One region of the Arthrobacter sp. CAL618 genome, then DNA from elsewhere that is predicted to be linked to it. Evidence: riboswitches for the same ligand, from Rfam matches in the RefSeq annotation. Region 1 holds a riboswitch; the other holds the start of a gene.
The links. A riboswitch is a leader RNA that binds a small molecule or an ion and turns the genes downstream of it on or off. The one in region 1 is predicted to bind thiamine pyrophosphate.

Region 1 (5,155 bases):
AGCACACCCTGCAGCTGAGCCAACAATAGTGATCTCCACAAATCTCATCCCGGCGGACGCCGCCGATCTCTCGATGTTCAGCGTAGATAGGGTTTTTCGTACCCGTTGTCACGGATTTCGGATATCAGCACATTTGTTCGAGGTGGGGGCGGCCTTGGGTGGGGGAGGAGGCTTGGGCGTGGGTGCGTTTGGGTATCCGGCCGGCTTGTGAGGCAAGTCGGCCGGCGATAACGGCGTGTTTGAAGGCTGTCGCCATTACTATCGGGTTCTGTGCTCTGGTGACTGCTGTGGCGAGCAGGACCGCGTCGCAGCCCAGCTCCATTGCCAGTGCGGCGTCGGAGGCTGTGCCGATCCCGGCGTCTAAAACTATCGGAACTGTTGCCCTTGAGGCGATGAGTTCGATGTTGTGGGGGTTTAGGATACCCAGCCCCGTCCCAATAGGGGACCCCAGGGGCATAACGGCTGTAGCTCCGAGTTGTTCTAGTCGTCGGGCCAGGATGGGATCGTCGTTAGTGTATGCGAAGACCTTGAAGCCTTTCGTGACCAGTGTTTCGGTGGCCTCGATGAGTTCCAGCGCATCAGGTAGCAGGGTTTGTTCATCGGCGATTACTTCAAGTTTTATCCAGTCCGTTGCCAGTGCCTCCCGCGCCAGTTCAGCGGTCATGACCGCTTCGCGGGCAGTGAAACATCCTGCCGTGTTCGGTAATATCCGGATCCCTTGCTCGTTGAGTAATTCGAACAAGGACCCACCCGTCTCGGGGTTGTACCTTCGCAGCGCCACGGTTGTCAGTTCCGTTCCCGATGCTGCCAGAGCCGCCCCCAGGCCTTCCAGGCTTGGGGTTCCCCCGGTTCCCATGATCAGCCGGGAGCTAAGCGCAACCCCGTCGATTGTTAACGCGTCGTTGTCAGTCAATGTTTTATCCTCCCTGGACGGCGGTAAGAATTTCGATGTCGTCACCGTTCTGGATGGTTACCTCAACCCAACGGGTGCGGGGTACGAGCTCGGCGTTGACTGCAACGGCTACACCCAACTGTTTTTTATCGATTGGTTGCCCGGCATCGGTCAACTCACGGCCGGTCAGCTCGGTGATTAGGTGCTTGAGGGTGGAAACCGAAACGGTATTCCGGGGTTGTCCGTTCAATGTGAAGCTCATAGGGCAATCCTTACTTCATCAGGAAAACTGTTATGACGGGAAGCATCAGGACGGGACGCTTCGGCGAAGTGCCCGAGGTTACTGAACCGGTCGGGTCGGAATCGCTCGATGTCGATCTCCGGTATGTTTTGGCTGATCAGGTCCGCGCAGAGGCGGGCGGTGATCGGTGCCAGCAGCACCCCGTGCCGGAAGAAACCGGTAGCGACCACAAGTCCACGCACATCGGAGCCGTCCGGCTCCCTGCACCGGCCAAGCAGGGGAGCGTTGTCCGGGGTCCCCGGTCGGGGGCGGCAGAGGGCTTCGAGCAGTTCGAGTTCCGCGACTGCCGGGATCAGCGTCTGAGCATCCCGGAGTAGTTCGTAGACACCTCCCGCGGAAAGCCCCGCGGACCCGTTTTCCCGTTGAGTGGCACCTATCACCACCGTTCCATCCTGCCGGGGCACCACATATATGGACGACCCGCGGACCAACCCGCGGACCGTGGAGGTTATGAGCGGTCGAAGGTGTTCGGGTACGCGCAGGCGGAGAATGTCCCCGTACACCGGACGTAACGGTAGCCGCAGCCCTGTCGGCAGGCCATCAATGTTTACCGCACCGAGCCCGTTAGCCAGGATGATCTCATCAGCATCAATCCGCTCTCCGTTCTCCAACAACACACCGGTCACAGCAACACGGTCAGTAGCATCGTCATGGATAAGTGCGGAAACCGAAACGGGCACCGTGCGCGCGGTCGTCTGTTTGGCTAGTGCTGCTTGGAGGGCAACGGCCATAGCCCGCGGATCAACCTGATGATCCTCAGGAACCAGGAACGCTCCTGAAAGCTGCGGGCCGAGCAGCGGCTCCAGACGCCTCGCCTGACTAGTGGTGAGTGCTTCCACCTGAAGCCCAAGACTTGACTGGACAGAGCGCAGGTCGGTCAGGGCCTGCCGATCCGCCGCATCGACACCGGCGACCAGGGTATGCCTCCGCTGGTAGCCGGTTCCAATCCCGGAGGCGGCCTCCAGCTCCGTGATGAAGTCTCGGTATGCCCGGGCCGAGGGCAGCGTCAGGTCCAGCAAAGACTCTTCCTGATAATGGAACTCACTGACCGGGGCCAGCATCCCCGCCGCAGCATGGGTAGCTCCGGAAGCGGGCGCGGGATCAATCAGCGTGACCTGGTGGCCGCGACGGCTGGCCTCCCAGCCGATGGCCAATCCGATGATCCCGCCACCGACAATGACGGTGTGCGCGAGGCGGTCCGGGTTATGAATAGTCATCAGAGTCCTTCCTACGCCGGGCTTAACCGGTTCAGGTTCGTACGGTCGGCGTCGAACGCCCTCTCAGCCCTACCAGTCCGCCAATGTAGGAACACTGGCGGAAGATCGGGCTCCCGTGGAGCTATTAGTCTAAGGCGTATGGCCTTTATCTCAGATGTTTTCCCCCTCCCGCCGGATCTGAACGACGGTGGCACGTCGTCAACGGTCAGTACGGCAGCCCTGCACCGGCAACAGTTCGCATCAGCGCAGTTGTACCTGTGCACGGATTCACGAAAGGAAAGGGGTGACTTCGCGGAGTTCGTCGACGCCGCCTATGCCGGTGGTGTGGATATCATCCAGCTTCGCGACAAAAAGATCGACGCAGTCGAAGAACTCGCCTGTCTCGCGGCTCTGCGTACGGCAGCGGATCGACACGGCAAACTCTTTTCCGCCAATGACAGGGCAGACATCGCCCGACTCAGCGGCGCACCGGTCTTCCACATAGGACAAAAAGATCTGCCAGTACCTGACGCCCGGCAGCTATTAGGCCCCGAACCGATCATCGGTCTATCCTGCCATTCCCCGGCCCAAGTCGCCGCTGCCATGACCACAAGTGGGCTGGATTACTTCTGTACCGGCCCTGTCTGGGCTACACCCACGAAACCTGGCCGTGCTCCCTCCGGGCTTAAATTGGTGCGTTACGCAGCAGCACGTTCGGCCGAGACCTCATCCCCACGGGCTTGGTTTGCCATTGGAGGAATCGATCACACCACCATCGGCCAGGTCGTCGAAGCCGGGGCCCGCCGGGTTGTTGTCGTACGAGCCATCACAGAAGCCGACGACCCATCCTCCGCCGCCAAATCCCTCAAATCAGCCCTCCCGGCGCTCACCTAACCTTTCCACGTGTCAGGGCCAATCAACTTTTACCTTGCTGCATATGTGACACACCATTGATGAAACAGTCCCAAGCTGTGGCTCGGGTGGAGCTTTCGGCACCCGGGGTAGTTCATCCCTTGGATGCAAAACGGAACTTAGATCAAAGGACCAACAAATTCGGAGGCACAGGCGGCTACTACAAGTACCGCAAAGGTCTCATCTCCGTGACCCGCCTGAGCAGGCAACGGTTGATCCCATGGCTACTTTGTGCTTTTTAGGTTTGGGGTAGAGCGGGTTCGGGAAGGTAAACCTTGCCGCCTGAGGCGCGGAATTCGGCGGACTTTCCTGCCATCCCGGCGATAGCTTCCTGCGCGGCGGCGCCCCCGAATTGGTCCCTGATGTCCTGGGAGATCCGCATGGAACAGAATTTCGGTCCGCACATCGAGCAGAAGTGTGCAGTTTTCGCCGGTTCGGCAGGAAGTGTTTCGTCGTGGAACTGCTCAGCCGTCTCGGGGTCCAGCGAAAGCGCGAACTGGTCACGCCACCGGAACTCGAAGCGTGCCTTTGAGAGGGCGTCGTCCCGCTCCCCAGCGCCCGGGTGTCCTTTGGCTAGATCGGCGGCATGCGCGGCAATCTTATAGGTGATCACTCCGGTCTTGACGTCGTCCCGATTGGGCAGGCCGAGGTGTTCCTTCGGCGTCACGTAACAGAGCATGGCGGTGCCGTACCGGGCGATTTCGGTCGCCCCAATTGCTGACGTGATGTGGTCGTAACCTGGCGCGATGTCGGTGACGAGCGGGCCGAGGGTGTAGAAGGGGGCCCCGTTGCACAATTCCTGCTGCCTTTCCACGTTCTCCCGGACCAGGTGGAAGGGGATGTGGCCAGGTCCCTCCACCATGACCTGGACGTCGTACGCCCAGGCCCGTTTCGTTAGCTCGGCAAGGGTGTCCAGTTCGGCGAACTGCGCGGCATCATTGGCGTCCGCGATGGACCCGGGTCGCAGCCCATCACCGAGTGAGAAGGCGACGTCGTACCGGGCGAAAATCTCACACAGTTCATCGAAGTGCGTGTACAGGAAGTTTTCTTGATGGTGAGCTAGGCACCACCCGGCCATGATCGATCCACCCCGGGAGACGATGCCAGTGACGCGCTCGGCGGTGAGTGGAACGTAGCGCAGCAGCACTCCGGCGTGGATGGTCATGTAGTCCACGCCCTGCTCGCACTGCTCAATAACAGTGTCGCGGAAGATTTCCCAGGTCAGGTCGTTAGCCTCGCCGTTCACTTTCTCCAGTGCTTGGTAGATGGGTACGGTGCCAATGGGCACCGGGGAGTTGCGGATGAGCCACTCACGGGTGGTGTGAATGTCATCTCCTGTTGAAAGGTCCATGACGGTGTCTGCGCCCCACTGGGTTGCCCACTGCATTTTGCTGACTTCTTCGGCGATGGAACTGGTGACCGCCGAATTGCCGATATTGGCGTTGATCTTCACGAGGAAGGCCTTGCCGATAATCATCGGCTCCGATTCGGGGTGATTGATGTTGTTGGGGATGATCGCGCGCCCGGCTGCGACTTCGGAGCGGACCAGTTCGACGTCGCAATTTTCGCGTAACGCGACAAACCGCATCTCCTCGGTGATGACCCCGTGACGCGCGTAGTGCATTTGCGTAACGATCTTCCTGTCGCGGGAGCGCAGCGGGATGGGCTGCACACCCTTCCATTCCTGGCTGGCACGGCCGCGGCGGACCGCCGACTTGCCGTCGTCGAACAGGTTCCGTTCGCGCCCCTGATACTGCTCGACGTCGTCCCGGCCGTCAATCCAGGGCCGCCTCAGCGGCGGCAGGCCCACCACCGGATCACTGCCCGGACCGGCGGTGCGGTAGACGCGAAGTG
Region 2 (12,050 bases), on a different contig from region 1:
CCGCCTCGTCAGTACCCCCTAGCCGGCGCGGACCAAATTCCAGCTCGTCGATCACCCGGTTGGTGAGGAACTGGTGCTCGGGTTCCTGGAACACCGTCCCAATCCTGGTCACCAGTTGCGCTGATTTCCAGGCGTGCGGGCTACTCCCGGCTCCGCGGGAGAGGGCCGGTGCGGCCTCCAACTGGCCTCCCCGCGCCGGCAACAACCCGGCCAGGGTCAGCGCAAGCGTCGATTTTCCGCCACCGTTGGGGCCCACGATGCCCAGGGATGAGCCGGCGGTGAGGGCGACGTCGACGCCGTCGAGCACCGCCGGTCCCCGTTTGGCCCGCGCCACTGATAGTCCCCTGGCAGTAAGCAGCTCCTCCCCCGGTGAGGATAGCTGCGTGGGAACCGACGGTTGATGACCGGGGAGCCACACCCCCGCCGCCGCCAGCCGGGCCCGGGTCGACGCGTCGGTCAGCACCGTGCCTGGGGGGCCGTCGGCGAGGATCCCGCCGTCGGCCGCCAGCACCACCACCCGATCCACCACATCGGCCCACACCGCCACCCGATGCTCTACCACCACAAGGGTGGCGCCGGTGCGGTCCAGGACCCGCCCGACGGCGTCCCTTACCTCCAGCACACCGGCCGGGTCGAGATTGGCGGTCGGTTCGTCAAGCAGCAGGAGCCCGGGTTGCATCGCCAGCACCGCCGCCAACGCCAGGCGTTGCTTCTGGCCGCCGGACAACGCACTGGTGGACCGATCCAACGGCACCTCAAGCCCCACGTCGTCGAGCGCCCGCCGAACCCGCTGCCAGATCTGGTCGCGCGGTACGGCCTGGTTCTCGGCGCCGAAGGCCACCTCGTCACCGACCCGGGCCAGCACAATCTGAGAGTCCGGGTCCTGAAGCACCAGCCCCGCGCGACCGCGCACCTCACCGGGAGGCCGCCCGTCGAGGGTGAGGGAACCGTGCTGTTCGCCCTGCCCCTCATCGCCGAGGACACCAGCCAACCCGTGCAGCAGGGTCGACTTCCCGGACCCTGACGCGCCGAGCAGCAGCACCCGTTCTCCGGGCGCTACTGTCAGGTCAACGTCCCGGACCGCCGGGGTTTTCCGGCCGGCGTGCCGCCAGCTCCAGCCTTGCGCGCTGATGCTGACGGCCGACGGCGTATTTCCGTGGTCAGCCATACCGGTTAGACGTCAGCCGTTCGTCCGGAGGCGAAAGCCGACAGCACCCCCGTCTTGGCCAGGGCACGGACCGCCAGCCACGACACCAGGCCAGCGATAATCACGCCCGAGATCGAGGCGAACACCACGTACATCAGTTGCCATTCGAAGGCCCAGAGGGCGTTGTACAGGATGTTCTCGCTGATCGAGAGGGCCAGGCCCGCGCCAAGCCCGGCGAGCAAAGCCACCCCGAGGTTCCACCTGCGGTACAGGAACAAGAGGAAGATGAGCTCGGCCCCGACGCCCTGAATGGCTCCGGAGAGCAACGTGGTCAACCCGAACTGGGTGCCCAGCAGCGCTGAAACCGCTGCAGCCAGCACTTCGCAGTAGATGGCTGCTCCGGGTTTCCTGATGATCAGACCGCCAAGTACCCCCGCGATCAGCCAGCCACCTGTGTAGAGACCGGCCAACGGCGGGAACGCTCCGGTCAAGGCAGCGATGCCCGTGTAGCCGGCCGACCATGCGAAGAACACCACCCCGACGGCGACCGCCACCACCGAGGCAACGACAATGTCGACCACCCGCCATTGATATCGGGCGCGCAGCGTCGACGTGTTTTGAGTTGGTGCAGTTGATGAAGCCATGTGAATTTACCTCCTGAGGTACAGGAGGGGAGGGTATCCGGGCCCATGGCGGGTGCCACCGGCCGGGCACCCTGAGATACTCGACTCCCTTCGCCGGTACTAGCCGGATCAGGTTCGAGGGTCTGCGGTAGGCCGCACTCTCAGCGCCCGTCCATCTGGATGGACGGCGCTCCCCTGTCGTATGTTTAGCAATTTCAACTCTACACCTGAGAGGTTCGTACCCACCACGGTGGCCGGCGGCGGGCTCCCGGCTGTGCTGGTGCGTCTCACCTCAACAGGAAAACGCTAGGCTTGAGAAAAGAGCCACCATCGAAGGAGACACCATGAATCAGCTTATGAAACTGCTGGGCGTAGCACTGAGCCTTGGCGCGGGCATCGCCGGAGCCAAGGTCGTGGATTTCATCTGGCACAAGACCACCGGCAAAGCCTCACCGAAGGACGAGGACGGGCTCGAAAACAGCCTCCGTTCCGCCCTCGCGTTCGCGCTGATCTCCGGTGCCGTGCGCGCCGTCCTGCAGGTCCTCACCAACCGCACCACGCAGCGGGCAGCCAACCGGTTCGCGAAGTCCCGCGACCTGACGTAGGTCCTATTTACGTCTCATCGGGGCGCTCGGTCGGATTCCGGCCGGGCGCCCTCTTGTTGGCGGCGTTCTCCACCACCTCGTCAAGTTCATCCATGCTGAGCAGGTCTCGCCGCAGGTGTTTGGTGCGGTATCCCGCCCGGCCCACCATGTGGGCTGAGACGGGGACGGTGAGGAGCATGAAAATCCAGCACACCAGCAGGACCGGGATCAACACCCAGCTGCGCATCTGTAAGCCCATGGCCAGAAGGAACAGCAGCAGTCCCAGCACCTGAGGTTTGGTTGCCGCGTGCATCCGGGTGAGGAGGTCAGGGAAACGGAGCAGGCCGACGCCGGCAGCAACCGACATCAGTGCCCCTCCGATCATGAGAACGGCTGTCACCACGTCAATGAGAGTCTCGCTCATGCCCTACTTCCTGTCCGTGACGAACCGGGCGACGGTCACGGATCCAATGAATCCGATCACCGAAATCCCGACCAGAAGCACAATATTGTCCAGGTGCCGGTTCACTGCCATGTCCACGGCCAGCGCTCCACCAATGATGGCGAGCAGCACATCGATCGCGAGCACCCGGTCCAGGATCGAGGGGCCTCGCGCAATCCGATACAAAGCGCACAGGGCGGCGAATCCGAGCAACAGTCCCACAATAATTACGGCGCTCGTCATTTCCGGATCCCCTCCTCACGCTCTTCGTTCTCCTGATCGAACCGGACCTCAGTCTGCAGCAGCGCCAGATCATCCCGGGTTCCCATAATCCTGATCAGCCAGGCTTCGGTGGCCCGCACATCGGACCTGATCTTCGCCGCACCCTCCGGCGTCTTCACATTCAGGCAGTGCAGGTACAGCGTGGAGGTAGAGCGGTCCACCTCCACCACCAGCGATCCGGGGATCAGGGAGAGCGCGTGCCCGGTGACGGTCACCAGAAGGTCGGACTGGCTCCGAAGCTGGACTGCCACCACCGCGTTGACAAGCCTCGGGCCCTGCGTGAGCGAGAGCCAAAACACTTCGAAACTCGCCACCACGAGCTTGTACAGGAATCGTCCGATGAACGGGACCGCGTACAACACGTTGAATCGGCCGCTGAGCTCCACCGGCGGCAGGTACAGCAGGTTGGCCACTGCGTAGGCGATCAGGCCGCCAAAAATGAGGTTCCCCGGACTGAAGTCCTGCCACAGTGCGCCCCAGACGATGACCAGCCAGATAATCAGGGGCAGTTCCGTGATGAAGGGGATCTTCTGTCGGCTCATGGCGCGATCCCTTCGCCCAGGACCGCTTCAATGTAATCGGTCCGCTCCAGCATGTTCTGCGCAGCGTTGTCGCTGATTTCAAACAACGGACCCGCCAGGAGGGTAAGGGTGACTCCCAGACCGACCAGGCCCATGGTGGGACCGACCATGGTGCGGGGTAGCAGGTTCACCGCTTTGCGCCCGGAGAACCGCCCAGTGGTCTCGCTGTTGACGCGCTGCGAGGTGCGAACGGCTGATCCGTCTGCCTTGGTGGCGAGCAGGATGGGATCCGGGTGCAGTGCGTCTTCGGGGCGGCGCCAGAAGGCGCGGTTCCAGACGCGGGCAATCGCCAGCAGGGTCAGGAGGCTGGTGAGCACACTGGCGCCAACCGCCACATAGGCGATGGGTGTGCCCAGTTCGACGCCGGCCTGCAGGATACCCAGCTTGCCGAGGAACCCGGAGAAGGGCGGTATTCCGGCCAGATTCATTGCCGGGATGAAGAACAGTACGCCAAGTAGCGGCGATAGCTTGGCGAGCCCACCAAGGCGATCCATATTGGCGGTCCCACCACGGCGTTCAATCAACCCGGTCACCAGGAACAGGCTGGTCTGCACCGTGATGTGGTGCGCCACGTAGAAGATCGCGGCGCCCAATCCGACGACGGTTGAGATCGCCAGCCCGAAGATCATGAACCCGATGTGGCTGACCAGGGTGAAGGACAACATTCGTTTGATATCCGACTGCGCCAAGGCCCCGAGGATCCCCACCACCATGGTGAGGATTGCCACCACCATCAGCAGGGTGTTGATGCGGTCGCCCGGGAAGAGCAGCGTCTCGGTGCGCACCATTGCGTAGACGCCCACCTTGGTGAGCAGGCCAGCGAACACGGCAGTTACCGGTGCGGGCGCTGTCGGATAGGAGTCAGGCAGCCAGAAGGACAGGGGGAAAACGGCTGCCTTGATTCCGAACGCCACCAAGAGCATCAGGTGCAGCATCATCTGCGTGGCAGGGTCGATCTCCCCGAGCTTCACCGCAAGATCGGCCAGGTTGATGGTTCCCGTTGCGGCATAGATCATGCCGATCGCAATCAGGAAGAGCAGCGACGACACCACGCTGACCACCACGTAGGTCACTCCCGCGCGGATCCGCTGGGTGGTTCCGCCGAGGGTCATCAGCACATAGCTGGCCGTCAGCAGGATTTCAAAGCCCACATACAGGTTGAACAGGTCGCCGGACATGAACGCGTTGGAGACGCCGGCCACCAGGATCAGGTAGGTGGGGTGAAAGATCGAGATGGGGCCGTCTTCATCGCCGTCGGTCATGCCCTGCCCGGTGGCGTAAATCAGCACCGCGAGGCTGATCGCCGTCGAAATAACCAGCATGAGGGCGGAAAACTGGTCGACCACCAGGGTGATGCCGAACGGCGGCATCCACCCACCAATGAACACCGCGGTGGCTCCGTGCTCTGCGGCATTCTGCAGGAGGAACAGTTCGAGGATCAGTGTGATGCTCAGGGTCGAAATGCTGACCGCCCGCTGCGAGCGGGAATGCCGGATCAGGAGGAAGGCAACCGCTGCGCCAAGGAACGGGAGGACCACGGCCAGCGGTGCGAGGCTTGCAATGTTCACCGTGGCTCCTTCGGTTCGGAGGGAAGATCAAGGACGCCCGCGTTTTGAGAGCCGGGTGCTTCCTCGGCTTCCTCCAGCGGGGTGAACTCGGTGGTTTCTTCGGGGACATCGGCGTCGTCTTCAGCGTCGAAGCTGCCCTGACTGGCGACCCTGCGGTCCTCCATATCGTCCTGGACCTCGTCGCGGCGGCCCAGCACCCAGGACCGGTAGATGATGCCCAGCATGAAGGCGGTCACGGCGAAGGAAATCACAATGGCGGTCAGAATCAGGGCTTGGGGCAGCGGATCCGAGTAGGCGTCGGCGGCGATCTCCTCCGAGTACAGGGGGGCGACGCCGGCCCGACCGCCAGCGGAAAGCAACAGGATGTTGGCGCCGTTGGCCAGCAGGATCAGACCCAGCAGGACCCGGGTCAGGCTGCGTTCCAGCAGCAGGTAGATGCCCCCCGCGAAGAGGGCTGCCATGACCACCAGCAGGGTGATGTTGACGCTCATCGAGCTACTCCCTCGCCGGTTTCGGTATGTTCTTGCTGTTGTAGCTTCATCTCGCTCGGGTCGTTCTTCGCCGAGAGGCCCTCGCTGCGTTCATCGATCTCCGAGCCCAGGCTGCGCAGCACGTCGAGCACCAGCCCGACGACCACCAGGTACACACCAATGTCGAAAATGGTCGAGGTGACGAACTTGACGTCGCCGAAGACCGGCAACCAGAACTCCAGGATGGCCGTCTGGAGGATCTGGCCTCCCAGCAGCAGCGGGATCAGCGCGCTCAGGGAGGTGGTCGCCATACCCGCGCCGAGCAGGACCCCCGCGCTCACCGGGCTGGCTTCCGCCAGTTCAAATCGGCCACCCGCCAGATAGCGCACGGTCAGCGCCAGCCCCGCCAACAGTCCACCCGCGAATCCACCGCCCGGCAGGTTGTGACCGGCGAGGAGGAGGTAAATGGAGAAGATAATGATCGAGTGGAAGAGCAGCCGGGTGACGACTTCGAAGATGATCGATCGGCGTTCGGGCGCGAGGGTCCGGCCGGCGACCAGCCACGCGTCCCGGGAGACTGACGAGAACTTCTTCGCCAACTCCAGTGCTGCGGCTTCCCGACCGAACTCGGCAATGGGTTCCTGGCCGCGATCGACGGATCCGGATTTGACGGTCTCTGCCCGCTGGCGGGTATCGCCCCGGCCACGGATGAAGATCAGGCTGGCGATGCCGGTGGCTGCGATGGCCAGTACTGAAATTTCCCCGTACGTGTCCCAGGCCCTGATATCGACCAGGGTGACGTTGACGATGTTCTCTCCACCGCCGCCCTCGTAGGCCAGACCCGGGTACTCCAGTGACACCGGGCTGGCGACCCGTGATGCCATGGATGACATGGCGATTGCCACCATCACCAGGCCGAAGGAAATTCCCAGCACGGCGCGCAGCAACCGGTACCGTCCCGGCTCCCGCTGCCACAGCCGCGCGGGTAGCGAGCGCAGCGCGAGCACAAAAGCCACCAACACAATGGTTTCCACCAGCATCTGGGTCAACGCCAGGTCCGGCGCACCCTGCAGCGCGAAGATGAGGGCCATCCCGTACCCGGTCACCCCGACCATGAGCACTGCCATGAACCGCTTGGTAGCGCGGACCGCAGCCAGAATGCCGATAATGATGACGACGCCGGCCGCCACCTGCGCTGGTGAATCAGCGATATGCCACCGATCCGGGAGCGGTGCATCGTAGAACAGGATCGCCGCCAGGGGGGCGAGGATGGCCATGGTCAGAATGACGAAGAGGTAGAACGCCAGCGAACCGCGCTGGGTGCGGCCGGTGATCCAGACGGCGACGTCGTCGAGCGTGCCGATGGTGTACTTGTAGCCGCGTTCAGCGTCGACCACTGAGGGAACCCTGGACTGGATACGCTCGACGTGGGCCCGGAACCAGAACAGCAGAATACCGACGGCGATGGTCACTACGGAGAGCAGCAGCGCGGGAGTGAACCCGTGCCAGAGGGCGAGGTAACTTTCCTCGCCGTCGGCTTCGAAGAGGGTGACGTAGGGCTGGATGATGGAATCCACTGGTGCAGGCCAGAGGCCGAGGACCACGGTGAATACGGTGAGCAGCGCCGGCGCGAAAAGGAAGGATTTCTCCACCTGCGTGAACGGGGTGGCGGCTTTGCCCTTGCAGGCGAAACCGCCCCAGACGAATCGCGCACTGTAGGCGAAGGTCAGGGCAGAACCAACAACGATGCCGACAAGCAGGAGTGTGCCGACGGGGGTGGGATCGATCTCCGCCTGGTGAACGAAGGTCTCGAAGACGGATTCCTTGGCCACGAAGCCCAGCAGCGGTGGGAGTCCCGCCATCGACGCAGCGGCGATCGTGGCGATCACGGCCAGGGCGGGGGCGGTTTTCCTGATTCCCGCGAGTTTGCGGATGTCCCGGGTGCCAGCCTGATGGTCGATGATGCCGACCACTAGGAACAGGGTGGCCTTGAACAGACCGTGGGCCAGGAGGAGGCCCAAACCGGCCAGCGCCCCGCCGGGGCCGCCGAGTCCGACCACCATCGTGAGGAACCCGAGCTGACTCACCGTTCCATACGCGAGAATCAGTTTCAGGTCATGCTGGCGTAGCGCCCGCCAACCGCCCACGAGCATGGTGGCAAGGCCGATTATCAACACCATCGGCAGCCAGGAGGCAGCATCAGCGAACCCCGGCGCGAACCGGGCGACCAGGTAAATACCAGCCTTCACCATCGCCGCGGCGTGCAGGTAGGCGCTCACCGGGGTGGGCGCCGCCATCGCACCGGGTAGCCAGAAGTGGAACGGGACCAACGCGGATTTGGTGAGGGCGCCGACGAGGATCAGCCCGATGGCGACGTCGATCACCAGTCCGTTGGACAGCAGCGACTCGGACTGCGCCATGATGTCCGAGATCCGGTAAGTCCCGGCGGTCTGGCCCAGCATGATCATGCCGACCAGCATGGTCAGACCGCCGAAGGTGGTAACGATCAGGGCCTGGAGAGCCGCGCGGCGCGCCGCCAGACGATGCCGCGAGTAACCGATCAGCAGGTAGGACAGGACAGTGGTCAGTTCCCAGAAAATGAACAGCAGGATCATGTTGTCGGCGGTGACCAGGCCGAACATGGCCCCAGCGAACGCGAGCAGTTGGGCGCCGAACGGGCCGATGTTCGGTTCGTCCTGCTTGAAGTACCGTGCACAGTAGAACAGGACCAGGGCGCCGATACCCAGGATCAGGATCGACAGTATTGCCGCCAGGGCATCCATCCGGAAAGCCAGCTCAAGGTTGAGACCGGGAATCCACTGGAAGGCTATCGAGGGCGGGGCATTGGGCTGGCCCTCGAGGAGACTCTGCCCCTCGCCCGTGTACTGGTCGAAGGTGATGACCAACCAGACGAAGGCCGCTCCGGGAACCGCCCCGATCACGTAGAAGGCCGAGCGGCCGAGCCGGCGGAAGATCAACGGCGCGACAAAGGCTACCGCGAATAACGCGATGAGCACGATTAGCACGATGATCTCCTGATCTCTCAGATGAGACGGTCAGCTGATAGACAGCGCGGACGGTCAGGGGCTTCGACTTATTCTACCTGTGGAATACAGGCCGTCCCGACGTATTACGCCGTCGGCGACTGTTTCGGGGTTTCCGGAATACCGTGCCTGACCCGCGCGTTTGTGCGATCAACGGAAGATGTTCATGGGTTTGCGGGTATCCGCGGGATAGCATTCACCGTATGAGCGTGGATCCTCCCCAGCCGGTGCCGTCCCATCCAGTTCCAGCTGCCCGGCCGGAGGGTACGACATCGGGCACGACGGCGTCCGGTGCGGGCCGGCTGCTGTCCCGGCCGGTCCTCGCGTGGGCCTCCTGGGACTGGGGATCGGCCGCCTTCAACGCGGTCATGACCACCTTCGTGTTCACCGTGTATCTGACCAGCGACGCGTTTGGTGGGGAGGCCAGGGCCTCGGTGGTGCTGGGCTGGGGTCTCGCCGCTGCCGGGGTGCTCATCGCGCTACTGGCACCGGTGACGGGGCAGCGCTCCGACAGCGGCGGCCGGCGCAAGCTCTGGCTCGGCGTGAACAGCCTCCTCGTGGCAGTCCTGACCGGGCTGTGCTTTTTCGTCTTCCCCCAACCCGAGTTCCTGCTCCTCGGGGTCGCGCTGATTGCACTGGCCAACGTCTTCTTCGAGTTCGCCGGAGTCAACTACAACGCCATGCTGACGCAAATTTCCACCCCGAGCAGCATCGGCCGGATCAGCGGGTTCGGGTGGGCCATGGGCTACGTGGGCGGCATCGTTGCCCTGATCCTGGTGCTCGTGGCCTTCGTGGAGCCAGTGTTCCCCTGGTTCGGCTCCGATACCACCGACAGCCTGAACATCCGGCTGGTCGCAGTGTTCTCGGCGATCTGGTTCCTGGCCTTCGCCCTGCCCGTGATGTTCGTCGTCCCGGAGGTACCGCGCAAGGAGAAAGCAGCCCAACTGGGCTTCTTCGCCTCCTACGGTCTCCTCTTCCGGCGGGTCAAGGCAATCTACCGGACCAGCCCCCACACCATCTTCTTCCTGCTGGCCAGTGCCATTTTCCGTGACGGGCTGGCCGCCGTTTTCACCTTCGGCGGCATCATCGCCGCGGGTACGTTCGGCTTCACCCTGAGCGAGGTGATTGTCTTCGCCATCGCCGGCAACCTGATTGCGGCGGTCGGTGCCATCGGCGGCGGTTTCCTGGACGACAGGACTGGGCCCAAACGGGTCATCATCATCTCGTTGATCGGCCTGCTGGTAGCCGGGTCTGCCGTCCTGGTCCTTGGCCCGGGCACCCACGATGTGTTCGGCTACACCTGGACCGGAGATACGACGTTCTGGGTCTTCGGGCTGATGCTCACCCTTTTCGTCGGCCCGGCGCAGGCCTCATCGCGTGCATATCTTGCGCGTCTGGCTCCGGACGGAGAAGAGGGTGAACTGTTCGGCCTGTACGCCACCACGGGACGAGCCGTCAGCTTCCTCGCACCCGCTCTCTTCGCGGCGTCGATCACCATCTTCGGTGAACAGCGGTTTGGGATTATCGGCATCCTGGTGGTGCTGCTGGTCGGACTGCTGGTGTTGCTCCCGGTGAAGCCGCCCGCGAAGGTGGCTACCGCCGTCGTCCCGTCCTACTGAGGGTCGGCTGGGGCTGGCTGTCAGATGGCGGTGCGGTGGAAGTTCTGGTGGCTGCGCGACGCCGTCGGGCCGCGCTGTCCCTGGTACCGGTTCCCGTAGGGGCCGGAGCCGTACGGGTGTTCGGAGGGGGAGGTGAGCCGGAAGAAGCAGAGCTGGCCAATCTTGGAGCCGGGCCACAGTTTGATGGGCAGGGTGGCCATGTTGGAGAGCTCAAGGGTGACGTGTCCGGAGAAACCCGGGTCGATGAATCCCGCGGTGGAGTGCGTCAGGAGTCCGAGCCGCCCCAGTGAGGACTTGCCCTCCAGCCGTGCCGCGATGTCGTCCGGAAGGGTCACCGTCTCGTAGGTTGACCCAAGGACAAACTCACCCGGGTGCAGGATGAACGGCTCGTCCGGGTCCACCTCTACCAGCCTGGTCAGCTCGGGCTGGTCTTCAGCAGGGTCGATGTGCGCGTACTTGTGGTTGTCGAACAACCGGAAGTAGCGGTCAATCCGGACGTCGACGCTCGAGGGCTGGACCATCGCCTCGTCATAGGGATCCAGCACAATTCGCTGGCGGTCAATTTCGGTTCGAATGTCGCGGTCGGAGATCAGCACGGTTCAAAAATACCGCAGTCCCCGGGGTTAGTGGTTATCGGCCGATCTCGGTGCGCACGGCGTAGAGCTCCGGGAAGAAGGTGAGCTCGAGGGCCTTCTGGAGAAAACCTACGCCTGAGGACCCGCCCGTGCCGCGTTTAAACCCAATGGTTCGTTCGACAGTCTTCAAATGCCGGAACCGCCAGAGCTGGAAATTGTCTTCCAGGTCCACCAGTTCCTCGCAGGCCTCGTAAAGGTCCCAGTTGTCCTCGGCGTTCTCGTACACCGCCTTGTACACCTGGACGAGTTCCGGGTTGAAGACGTGGGCGGTGCGGAGGTCCCGCTCCAACAGCTCAGCGGGGATGTTGTGTCCCCGGCGGGAAAGGAACCTGATGAACTCGTCGTAGATACTCGTCTGATCCAGCAGGGTGGCCAGCAGCTCCTGCGCCTCGGGGTCATTCGCGAAAACCTCAAGCATCCCGGCGTTCTTGTTGCCGAGCAGGAACTCGACGGCGCGGTACTGGTAGGACTGGAAGCCGCTGGAAGCACCGAGATCCCCGCGGAACTCGGCATATTCGGAGGGGGTGAGGGTGGCCAGTACCGACCACTGCTCGGTGAGGGAGCGCTGGATGTGCTTGATCCGGGCGATCCCCTTCATCGCCGATCGCAGGTCATCGACCTGCAACTTGGCACGCACCGCACGCAGTTCGTGAAGCACCAGCTTGAGCCAGAGCTCCGACGTCTGGTGCTGGATGATGAACAGCATCTCGTCGTGGTGCTCGGGGCGGCTGACCGGATGCTGCGCTGCGAGAAGCTCCCCCAGGGAAAGATAGGATCCGTAGCTCATCTTCGCGGTGAAATCCTTCTCGATGCCCGCTTCCAGGTCCCTGGTGTTCTTTTCGACGCTCATGGTCTTAGGGTACCTACCGCGGCGAGGCCCGGTGTCCGGCCCGGTGTTTTCGGGACGGTGAGGTTGAGGTAGGCTGAATCTCGTTGTTTTCGCAGGGATTCAGGCCACACTGTCGGCTGGTCTCCATGCGGGCGTAGCTCAATGGTAGAGCGCTAGCTTCCCAAGCTCGATACGCGGGTTCGATTCCCGTCGCCCGCTCCAGTTT

Region 2: it holds a riboswitch for thiamine pyrophosphate, as region 1 does, so the genes downstream of both, K728_RS0114245 (ECF transporter S component) here and thiO (glycine oxidase ThiO) in region 1, are expected to answer to the same signal.

The regions. Positions count from the first base shown of each region.
Region 1 is NZ_ASZW01000255.1:11,133-16,287, forward strand. It holds gene K728_RS0115560 (thiazole synthase) at 125-913, opposite strand; gene thiS (sulfur carrier protein ThiS) at 918-1,154, opposite strand; gene thiO (glycine oxidase ThiO) at 1,151-2,410, opposite strand; TPP riboswitch at 2,402-2,537, opposite strand; gene thiE (thiamine phosphate synthase) at 2,549-3,283, shown strand; gene thiC (phosphomethylpyrimidine synthase ThiC) at 3,540-5,155, opposite strand, start outside.
Region 2 is NZ_ASZW01000240.1:1,426-13,475, forward strand. It holds gene K728_RS0114240 (ABC transporter ATP-binding protein) at 1-1,168, opposite strand, end outside; gene K728_RS0114245 (ECF transporter S component) at 1,174-1,791, opposite strand; TPP riboswitch at 1,860-1,977, opposite strand; gene K728_RS0114250 (DUF4235 domain-containing protein) at 2,115-2,375, shown strand; gene mnhG (monovalent cation/H(+) antiporter subunit G) at 2,383-2,778, opposite strand; gene K728_RS0114260 (monovalent cation/H+ antiporter complex subunit F) at 2,782-3,039, opposite strand; gene K728_RS0114265 (Na+/H+ antiporter subunit E) at 3,036-3,620, opposite strand; gene K728_RS0114270 (Na+/H+ antiporter subunit D) at 3,617-5,227, opposite strand; gene K728_RS0114275 (Na(+)/H(+) antiporter subunit C) at 5,224-5,718, opposite strand; gene K728_RS0114280 (Na+/H+ antiporter subunit A) at 5,715-8,723, opposite strand; gene K728_RS0114285 (MFS transporter) at 8,945-10,360, shown strand; gene dcd (dCTP deaminase) at 10,381-10,956, opposite strand; gene kynA (tryptophan 2,3-dioxygenase) at 10,991-11,845, opposite strand; tRNA gene K728_RS0114300 (tRNA-Gly) at 11,973-12,046, shown strand.